One region of the Halomonas sp. A020 genome, then DNA from elsewhere that is predicted to be linked to it. Evidence: predicted binding sites of a transcription regulator. Region 1 holds the regulator's gene; the other holds the start of a gene.
What was found. Region 1 encodes sigma-54, which starts transcription at its own class of promoters, with help from an activator protein. Its sites were predicted from a motif close to TGGCACNNNNNTTGCTNT; they were not measured.
Positions count from the first base shown of each region.

Region 2: FRH_RS04725 (amino acid ABC transporter substrate-binding protein) is a predicted target of sigma-54. The motif match lies at 2,560-2,577, and genes of this name have one in related genera.

Region 1 covers NZ_AP022850.1:3,632,447-3,637,442, forward strand. Annotated here, with positions in the region: gene lptA (lipopolysaccharide transport periplasmic protein LptA) at 1-482, shown strand, start outside; gene lptB (LPS export ABC transporter ATP-binding protein) at 496-1,254, shown strand; gene FRH_RS17140 (RNA polymerase factor sigma-54) at 1,360-2,775, shown strand; gene raiA (ribosome-associated translation inhibitor RaiA) at 2,873-3,181, shown strand; gene ptsN (PTS IIA-like nitrogen regulatory protein PtsN) at 3,186-3,653, shown strand; gene rapZ (RNase adapter RapZ) at 3,712-4,629, shown strand; gene FRH_RS17160 (HPr family phosphocarrier protein) at 4,668-4,937, shown strand; gene pmbA (metalloprotease PmbA) at 4,956-4,996, opposite strand, start outside.
Region 2 covers NZ_AP022850.1:1,024,978-1,029,973, forward strand. Annotated here, with positions in the region: gene hemE (uroporphyrinogen decarboxylase) at 1-451, shown strand, start outside; gene speE (polyamine aminopropyltransferase) at 451-1,311, shown strand; gene FRH_RS04720 (amino acid ABC transporter substrate-binding protein) at 1,399-2,421, shown strand; gene FRH_RS04725 (amino acid ABC transporter substrate-binding protein) at 2,635-3,660, shown strand; gene FRH_RS04730 (amino acid ABC transporter permease) at 3,745-4,935, shown strand; gene FRH_RS04735 (amino acid ABC transporter permease) at 4,956-4,996, shown strand, end outside.

The DNA of each region.
Region 1 (4,996 bases):
TCCGCAGCACCCTCTTTGCTTTAACGCTACCGCTGGCGACGGCTGCCATGGCGCAAAGCCAAGCACCCATCGAAGTAGAAGCCGACCGCCTGGACCTCGACCAGCGCGCGGGCACCGCAGTTTACTCAGGTAACGTGGATATTCGTCAAGGCGAAATGCAATTGCGCGGCGAACGCGTCGAGATTCAGCGCAATGATGCAGGGGAACTTTCTCAAGCCATTGCCACGGGTGAGCGTGCCTACTTGCGCAATCGTCTCGACGACCAGGAGACCCCCATGGAAGGTTGGGCACGGCGCATCATCTATCATGTCGCCGAACGCCGCGTGGAGCTGATCGACCAAGCCGAACTGACCCAGCAAGGCGACCGCTTTCAAGGGGGCCGCCTGGAGTACTTCATCGACCAGGAAGTGGTGCAAGCTCGCTCCGACGTGAACGGTAGCGACAACCAGCGCATTCGCATGACCCTTCAGCCGGAACAATAGGGAGCGCCCACACGTGGCAGCATCAACGTCTGCAGATTCCGCACCTGTCAAAACGCTCTACGCCCACCACCTAGCGAAGAGCTACAAACGCCGCCGTGTCGTCAAGGACATCAACCTGGAAATCGCCCAGGGCAGTGTCGTTGGACTGTTGGGCCCCAATGGAGCCGGTAAAACCACCTCGTTTTACATGATCGTCGGACTGGTCAAATCCGATGCGGGCAATGTGGGTATCGACGATCTGGATTTGACCCACGCGCCCATGCACGAACGCGCCATGGCAGGCATTGGGTATCTTCCCCAAGAGGCCTCCATTTTTCGCAAGCTCTCGGTAGCCGATAACATCATGGCCATCCTCGAGACGCGCAAAACGCTCGATCGCAGTGCCAGAGAAGCTCGCCTGGAGTCACTGCTCGAAGATTTTCATATCACCCATATTCGTGACAACCTAGGCATGAGCCTCTCAGGAGGCGAGCGCCGTCGAGTAGAGATCGCGCGGTCGCTGGCCACCGAGCCCGCGTTCATTCTACTCGACGAACCCTTTGCAGGGGTCGACCCTATTTCGGTCGGCGAAATCAAAACCATTATCCGCGCACTCAAAAAACGCCACATCGGCGTCTTGATCACCGACCACAACGTGCGTGAAACCCTGGATATTTGCGATATCGCCTACATCGTTGGCGATGGCCACATCATCGCCAGTGGAAACGCCCAGGAGATTCTCAATAACCAAAAGGTCCGCGACGTCTATCTGGGCGCTGATTTCCGGCTCTAAACCGAGGCCTGACCAAACTTTTCTTTTAGTGGCATGCTTATTGCACTTGCACCTAGCCATAACTCGCTCTAGGGTGGAGCTTTCTGATTAACGAGTGGTTCTCAGATGGTCATGAAAGCTTCTCTCCAATTGCGTATCGGCACACAGCTGACCATGACACCCCAGCTGCAACAGGCCATTGCCCTGCTGCAGCTCTCTACGCTGGACCTCCGTCAAGAAATTCAGCAAGCACTTGACGCCAACCCTATGCTCGAGCAAGAGGACGAGTTTGGGGAACAGGCAGTCAGCGAGCCGCAAGAGGCCGAGTGGTCTGACAGCATTCCCAACGAACTCTCCGTCGACAGCGACTGGTCGGACACCTACCAAGACATGGGCAGTCTGAGCGGTGGTAGCGAAGGACCCGACTTCGAGCGCCAAGCCGCTGGCCAAAGCCTGCATGGCCATTTGCTGTGGCAACTGGCCATGACCGATGTCAGCTCACGGGAATATGCAATTGCGGAGAGCCTGATCGATGCGCTGGACGCCAATGGTTATCTTACCCAGCCGCTCAACGACATTCGTGAAGGGCTCAAAGCACAAGGTCATGACGGCTTGAGCCAACGGGAAGTGGAAAATACCCTACTGCGCTTGCAGCAGTTCGAGCCGACCGGCGTGTTCGCTCGCGACCTGCGCGAATGTCTGATGCTTCAACTTGCTGCGTTGCCGGAAGACACCCCGCTATTGATGCCAGCCAAACGGCTGGTACGACAGTTTTTGGAGGCGCTAGGCAAAGACGATATGCGCCTCCTCAAGCGCCGTTTGAGCCTGGACGATGAACAGCTGGATGACGTCATTCGATTAATTCGCAGCCTCGATCCCCGACCCGGCAGCGCCTACGGCGTGACCGACGATAGCTACATCACTCCCGATCTGGTCGTGCGCCATGACAACGAAGGCTGGCATTTAGAGCTCAACCCGGACGCTCTTCCACGGCTACGCATCCAACCCGACTACGCCAGCTTGATCAAACGCGCCGACAAGAGCCAGGACAACCAGTTCTTGAAAGAGCACCTTCAAGAAGCGCGCTGGCTGATCAAAAGCCTCTCTAGCCGCAATGACACCTTGCTGCGCGTGGGGCGTGAAATCATCGCTCGCCAAATTGGCTTTCTAGAGCACGGCGAAGAGGCCATGAAGCCACTGATCTTGGCCGACATCGCCGAAGCCGTAGAGATGCATGAGTCGACCATCTCACGCGTGACGACACAGAAGTTCATTCATACACCGCGTGGCGTGTTCGAGTTGAAATACTTTTTCTCCAGTCAAGTCAGTGGCCAAGACGGCGGCGACAGCCACTCGAGCACGGCCATTCGCGCACGTATCAAAAAGCTCATTCAAGAGGAGCCCTCAGGCAAACCGCTCTCCGATAGTCGCTTGGTGACGCTTCTCGAAGAGGGCGGAATAAGCGTGGCACGACGTACCGTCGCGAAATATCGCGAGTCGATGGGCATTCCCTCTTCGAGCGAGCGCCGCCGTTTACGCTAGTTAAACGCTTGGTCGTGACAAACTCACCGCAAGGGCTTTGCAATAGCGTAAAAAGGGTTACAATCGAAGTACAGCCCGATGGATAAGGAGCACGTCAATGCAAGTAAACATCACTGGTCATCACGTTGAACTGACTGACGCCTTGCGTGACTACGTTAACGAAAAGCTGGAACGCGTCGAACGACACTACGACAATATCACCACGGTACAAGTGACCTTATCTGTCGAAAAGGAGCGCCAGCAGGCAACGTGCACGCTACATGCCGCCGGTGCTGACCTTCATGCCGAGGCACTCGATAACGATATGTATGCTGCCATCGATGCCCTTGCGGACAAAATCGATCGTCAACTCGTCAAACACAAGGAAAAAGCACAAGCTCGCGCTCAAGGCGCAGGCGTGCGTTAACTCAATGACGTTGGAAACCATTCTCCCCCCGGAGCGCGTGCTTTATGACGTACCCGGGGGCAGCAAAAAGCGGGTGCTGGAGTTTTTCAGCACCTTCATCGCCCAAAACACGCCCAGCCTTGACAGCCAAGAAGTGTTCAGTCGTTTGATTGGGCGCGAGCGTCTTGGCAGCACGGGGATTGGCAACGGTGTTGCCATTCCCCACGCAAGAAGCCCACACTGCAGTGCCCCCATTGCTGGCTTTTTGAAACTGGCGGAACCCGTCGATTTCGATGCCATCGATGGGGACCCGGTCGATCTCGTGTTCGTTTTGCTGGTGCCTGAAGAAGCCGATGACACGCACCTTGCTTTGCTCGGACAAGTCGCGACGATCATGAACGACGCCGATACTCGCCAACAGCTGCGCAAAGCAGGCAGCCAAAAAGAACTGTTGACGCTGATAACGGCCAAGATACGCGAACAAGCTGCGTAACAGATCTACTCCTTCAATTTGTCTTTACTTCTTACGCTCAAACGCCAAGAGAGACGCTATGCAACTGGTGATCATTAGCGGCCGTTCAGGTTCCGGTAAGTCTATCGCCTTACAAGCGCTGGAAGATCTTGGCTATTACGCGATCGATAACTTGCCTGCCATGCTGTTGGGCTCGCTTATCGACGAGTTGCGCGCCCAGGGTGAGCGCACCCGGATTGCCGTCAGTATCGACGCACGCAACTTACCTACTGCGCTGGAGCGTCTGCCAGCGCTACTTGAAGAATTGCGCCACCGGGAAATTCGTTTTCAGGTGATCTACCTGACAACCGATGCGCGTATTTTGCTGGAGCGTTACTCGGCCACCCGCCGTCGTCATCCCCTCACCCGTGATAGCGACATGACGCTGGAAGAAGCGATCAACAAAGAAGAAGAGACGCTGAATGACATTCGCGACCTCGCCGATTTATTGATCGATACGTCTCGACTCTCCGTACACGATCTGCGACGCCGCATTACCGACCAAGTAGCTCATCAGCGCCAGCATCAACTGACGCTCACCTTCGAGTCCTTTGGCTACAAACGCGGCGTTCCGCTGGATGCCGACCTCGTGTTCGACGTACGCTGCTTGCCCAATCCTTATTGGGACCCTACTCTGCGCCAATATACCGGTCGCGACGCCAACATCATCGACTTCTTGAGCGGCTACCCCGTGGTAGAGGCCATGGCAAGCGATATTGAAACGTGGCTGGAGAAGTGGCTACCGGCTTATCAAAATAGCCATCGCAGCTATATGACCGTGGCCATTGGCTGCACGGGCGGCCAACACCGGTCCGTTTATATGATCGAGCAGCTTGCACAGCGGCTCGTCAAACAAACAGGGGAAGTGCAGTTGAGGCATCGCGAGCTAGGGCTGCAGTACACGCTCAGCGAAACGCCGACAACCCAACATACGGCGGCGACGCCCAGTACTCCCTGAGCCCTCCCTAAAACTCCACTCGGCAAAAAGGAACCAGAGTGCCCGAAAGAACGTTGACCCTTACCAATCAGCGCGGCCTTCACGCCCGCGCAGCCACCAAACTGGTTCAGTGTGGCCAGCAGTTCTCTGCCCAGATTCATGTGTACAAGAAGCAGCAAAAAGCGGATGCTGCCAATATCATGTCACTGCTCATGCTCGCCGCGCCCTGCGGTACCGAGCTCACCGTCATTGCAGAAGGGGAAGACGCCGAACGAGCGCTCGATGCTATCGAGGCGCTATTCGACGCTCGGTTTGAAGAAGATCAGTAATCGATGCAGCGTGAACGCTTAGCTGCCCGCCACGGTCATCGCATCCACCAGCCAGCTCC
Region 2 (4,996 bases), 1.3 Mb from region 1:
TCTAGAGTTCTCGCTGCGCTATATGGAGCAGATCGTCTCCGGGTTGATCCGCGAGCATGACGGCCGCCACGTGCCGGTGATCCTGTTCACCAAAAACGGCGGACAGTGGTTGGAGCATATCGCCTGTGCCGGTGCCGATGCCCTAGGCATCGACTGGTCGACCGAGCTATCCGATGCTCGTGCACGCGTGGGCCATAAAGTCGCCCTGCAGGGCAACCTGGACCCCAACGTGCTGTTTGCCCGCCCCTCGGCCATTCGCGCCGAAGTGGCACGCGTGCTGGAAAGTTACGGCCACGGTCCGGGTCATGTATTCAACTTGGGCCACGGCATCAGCCAGTTCACCAACCCCGATCACGTCACCGCCTTCATGGAGGCGCTGCACGACCTAAGCCCGCAGTACCATCAGGGCATTCCGACCCAAACGAACGATCAATGCCCAGGAGCCAAGTAATGAGCGACCTACGCGACGACCAGTGGTTTACCGAAGTCTTCGATAGCCATGGCAGCGCTTTCTCGCTGAAAGTCACCGAAAAACTGCTGGATGTACAGAGCCCCTACCAACACCTGGAAGTCTACGCCACGGAGACCTACGGCCACCTGATGGTGCTGGATGGCTGCGTGATGCTGACCGATCGCGATAATTTCCTGTATCACGAAATGATTGCCCACCCGGCGCTGTTCACCCATCAAGACCCCAAGCGGGTGGTGATCATTGGCGGCGGCGACTGCGGCACCTTGAAAGAAGTGTTGCGCCATCCGGGCGTCGAGAAGGTCACCCAGATCGATATTGATGAAGAAGTGACCAAGGCGGCTGAGCGCTTTTTCCCGTCGCTGGTGGAAGCCAACGGCGACCCCCGCGCCGAGCTGCTGTTTGCCGACGGCGTGAAGTGGGTCGACGACGCCGCCGACGAGAGCATCGACGTGCTGATCATCGACTCCACCGATCCGGTCGGCCCTGCCGAAGGCCTGTTCAAGACCGACTTCTTGAAACGCTGCCACCGTATTCTGAAAAGCGGCGGGGTGATGGTACAGCAGAGCGAATCGCCGCTTTATCATAGCGGTTCGATCATCCGCGAACTGCGCAACGACATGCGCGAAGCAGGCTTCGATAGCGTCGCCACGCTACCCTTCCCCCAACCGGTGTATCCCTCGGGTTGGTGGAGCGTGACGTTGGCCGGTAAAGCGACCAGCGTTGAAAGCTTCCGCGAAGAGGCTGCCGCCGATCACGAAATGCCGCTACAGTACTACACAGTGGATGCCCACCGGGGTGCCCTGGCGCTGCCGCCCTTTATGCGTAAAGCCTTCGCATAAGCGGGCAGCTTCGCTAGGTATCTGGCCGGGCTCTGCCCGGCTTTTTTATGCGCCAATCATCGTGCGCGCCACGTTAAGGAATAACAAATGAACACCACGCGTTGGTTTGGATGGGGAGTCACCCTGTTAGCGCCCGCCCTATGGGTACCCACGGCCATGGCCGATACGCTACAAACGGTGCAAGAGCGCGACAGCGTGCGCTGCGGCGTTAACGCGGCTCAGCCCGGCTTTTCGTCTTTAGACGATAACGACGAGTATCGCGGTCTAGATACCGATGTGTGCCGTGCCGTGGCGGCCGCCGCGCTGGGTGATGCCAGCAAGGTCAACTTCGTACCGTTGGATTCGGTGGAGCGTTTTGCCGCGTTGCAATCAGGTGAAGTAGATGTCCTTTCCCGCACCACCACCTGGACGTCGAGCCGCGACACCACACTGGGCATGCACTTTACCGGTGTGAGCTACTACGACGGCCAAGCCTTCATGGTGGCCAGCGACTTGGGCGTACAGAGCGCGCAAGAGCTGGATGGCGCGGCGGTGTGTACGCAGTCGGGCACTACCAGCGAACTCAATCTTTCCGACTACTTCCGTATCAACGACATGACCTACGATGCGGTGGTGTTCGATTCACCCGAGCAGTCGATTGCGGGCTTCGAAGCAGGCCGCTGTGACGTCTTGAGTTCGGATGCCTCGCAGCTCTACGCCCAGCGCATTCAACTGGCCGACCCCGACATGGCCGTCGTGCTACCGGAAATCATCTCTAAAGAGCCGCTAGGCCCCGCCGTACGCCAAGGCGATGATCAGTGGTTCAACATCGTGAAGTGGTCACTGTTTGCCATGTTGAATGCCGAAGAGCTGGGCGTCAGCCAAGCCAACGTGGATGAGCAGCTAAGCTCAGAAAATCCCGATGTGATGCGCCTGCTTGGGCAAGACGGTGATTTTGGTGAGGCCATGGGCCTGTCGGCGGACTGGGCTTACCAAATCGTCAAACAGGTCGGTAACTATGCGGATATTTATGAACGCAACGTGGGCACCCACTCCGACTTCAACATTGCCCGTGGTCTGAATGCCCTGTGGAAGGATGGCGGGATTCAGTACGCGCCGCCCATTCGCTAGCGCGATCGGTCACTCGCCAGCGGCTGCGCACCAAAAAGGCGCAGTGCGTAGCCGCTGGCGCACTTTTTTGCACCAAGACCTTCGTTAAATTCGCTGATTTTACGTTGAAAAGCGCTGAATTTGACGACATATCTTTTTTGGCACCTTCCTTGCTAGCTTTTAGTGATGCATCACCATGCATAACGACACTAAATCGAGGAAGGGGAACACAACATGATCAATAAGAAACACCTGGTACTTCTGGCCTCCGCAGGCGCCATCTCTCTTGCGGGCGTGGCGACCGCCCAAGCCGATACGCTGGAAGATACCCGCGAACGTGGTGCCGTACAGTGTGGCGTCAGCGACGGCCTGCCAGGTTTTTCCGCCCCGGACGATAACGGTAACTGGCAGGGCCTCGACGTTGACGTATGCCGTGCCGTGGCCGCTGCGGTACTGGGCGACGCCGATGCCGTCAACTACATCTCTTTGAACGCCGTCGAGCGTTTCACCGCGCTGCAGTCCGGCGAAGTGGACGTTCTGTCTCGTAACACCACCTGGACCACGACCCGTGACACTACCCTGGGTCTGAACTTCACCGGCGTTAACTTCTACGACGGCCAGGGCTTCATGGTCTCTCGCGACCTGGGTATCACCAGCGCGGCCGAGCTGGATGGCGCGGCGATTTGTATTCAATCAGGCACCACTACCGAGCTGAACCTGGCTGATTACTTCCGTGCCAACGGCATGGAGTTCGACCCCATCGTTTTCGATACCTCCGAGCAAACCGTAGGTGGCTTCCAGGCTGGCCGCTGTGACGTTCTGACGTCTGACACTTCTCAGCTGGCGGCCCTGCGCATTCAGCTCGACGACCCGTCTGGCGCGATGATTCTGCCCGACGTCATTTCCAAAGAGCCGCTGGGCCCGGTCGTACGTCAGGGGGACGATCTGTGGTTCAACATCGTGAAGTGGTCGCTGTTTGCCATGATCAACGGTGAAGAGTACGGCGTGACCAGCGAGAACGCAGAAGAGATGCTCAGCTCCGATAACCCGGACGTAGCGCGTCTACTCGGCCAGGACGGCAACTATGGTGAAGGCATGGGTCTTGACGCCGACTGGGCCTATAACATCCTGAGCCAAGTGGGTAACTACGGTGAAAGCTTCGAGCGCAACGTAGGTATGGGTTCACCGCTGGAAATCGAACGCGGTGTCAACGCCCTGTGGAACCAAGGCGGCTTCCAGTACGCACCGCCGATTCGCTAAGCGTCTCGCTTGACCCCGGCCCGCCACCCTTTTTGGTCATGGCGGGCCATTTGATTGACCTTCCGTATCGCGGAGACGCCACCCATGTCCGTAAGACCTAACGCTCGCCCCGTTGGCCAAAAGCCACCGTTCTGGCGAGACCGCGCCAAACGTGCGCTCATCTTTCAATGTCTGCTGATTGCCGCTGTCATCGCTTTTCTGTTCTATATCGTCGGCAACGTGCAAGACAACCTCTCCTCACGGGGTATCACCACAGGTTTTGGCTTCCTGAGTAATACCGCCGGTTTTGGGATCGTTCAGAGTCTGATCGACTACTCTTCCCAAAGCACCTATGGCCGCACCTTCTTCGTTGGCCTGCTGAATACGCTGCTGGTGGGTGGGTTGGGCGTTATTGCCGCCACTATCATTGGCTTTATCGTCGGTATCGCTCGTCTATCGCCCAACTGGCTGATCGCCAAGCTAGCCGCCGCGTATATCGAAACCTTTCGTAACATTCCGCTGCTGCTGCAGATTTTCTTTTGGTACTTTGCCGTGCTGCGGGCGCTCCCCAGCGCTCGAGAAAGCCTCGCGTTCGGCGAGGCCGTGTTTCTTAACGTACGCGGGCTTTATCTACCTGAGCCGCTGTTCGAATCGGGCTTCGGACTGATTCCTGTCACCTTCGTGATCGCCATCGCGGCCAGTATTGCGCTGGTGATATGGGCAAAACGCCGTCAGGAAGCCACGGGGCAGCGAATTCCCGCTTACTGGATCTCCTTTGTACTGATCTTTGGGCTGCCCCTGTTGGTCATGTTGGCCACTGGCGTACCCATTACTTGGGAAATGCCCGAGCTGCGTGGCTTCAACTTCCGCGGCGGCATCACGGTGATTCCTGAGTTTCTGGCGCTGTGGTTCGCACTCTCGATCTACACGGCGTCGTTCATTGCCGAGATCGTGCGCTCCGGTATTCAGGCCATTTCACATGGCCAAACCGAAGCGGCGCAGGCACTGAGTCTGCCGCGCAACCTGGTGCTGCGCCTCGTCATCATTCCTCAGGCATTGCGGGTCATCATCCCCCCGCTCACCAGCCAATACCTGAATTTGATCAAAAACTCGTCGCTGGCCACGGCCATTGGCTATCCGGACCTCGTGTCGGTGTTTGCGGGCACCACGCTGAATCAGACGGGCCAGGCCATCGAGGTCATCGCGATGACCATGGCGGTGTATCTGACGATCAGCCTGCTGGTGTCGATGTTCATGAACTGGTTCAACGCCCGCGTGGCGCTGGTTGAACGCTAGGCTGAGGCGAGGAGCCACACATGATTCATAATCAAACGATGATCGAACAGCGGCCAGCGCC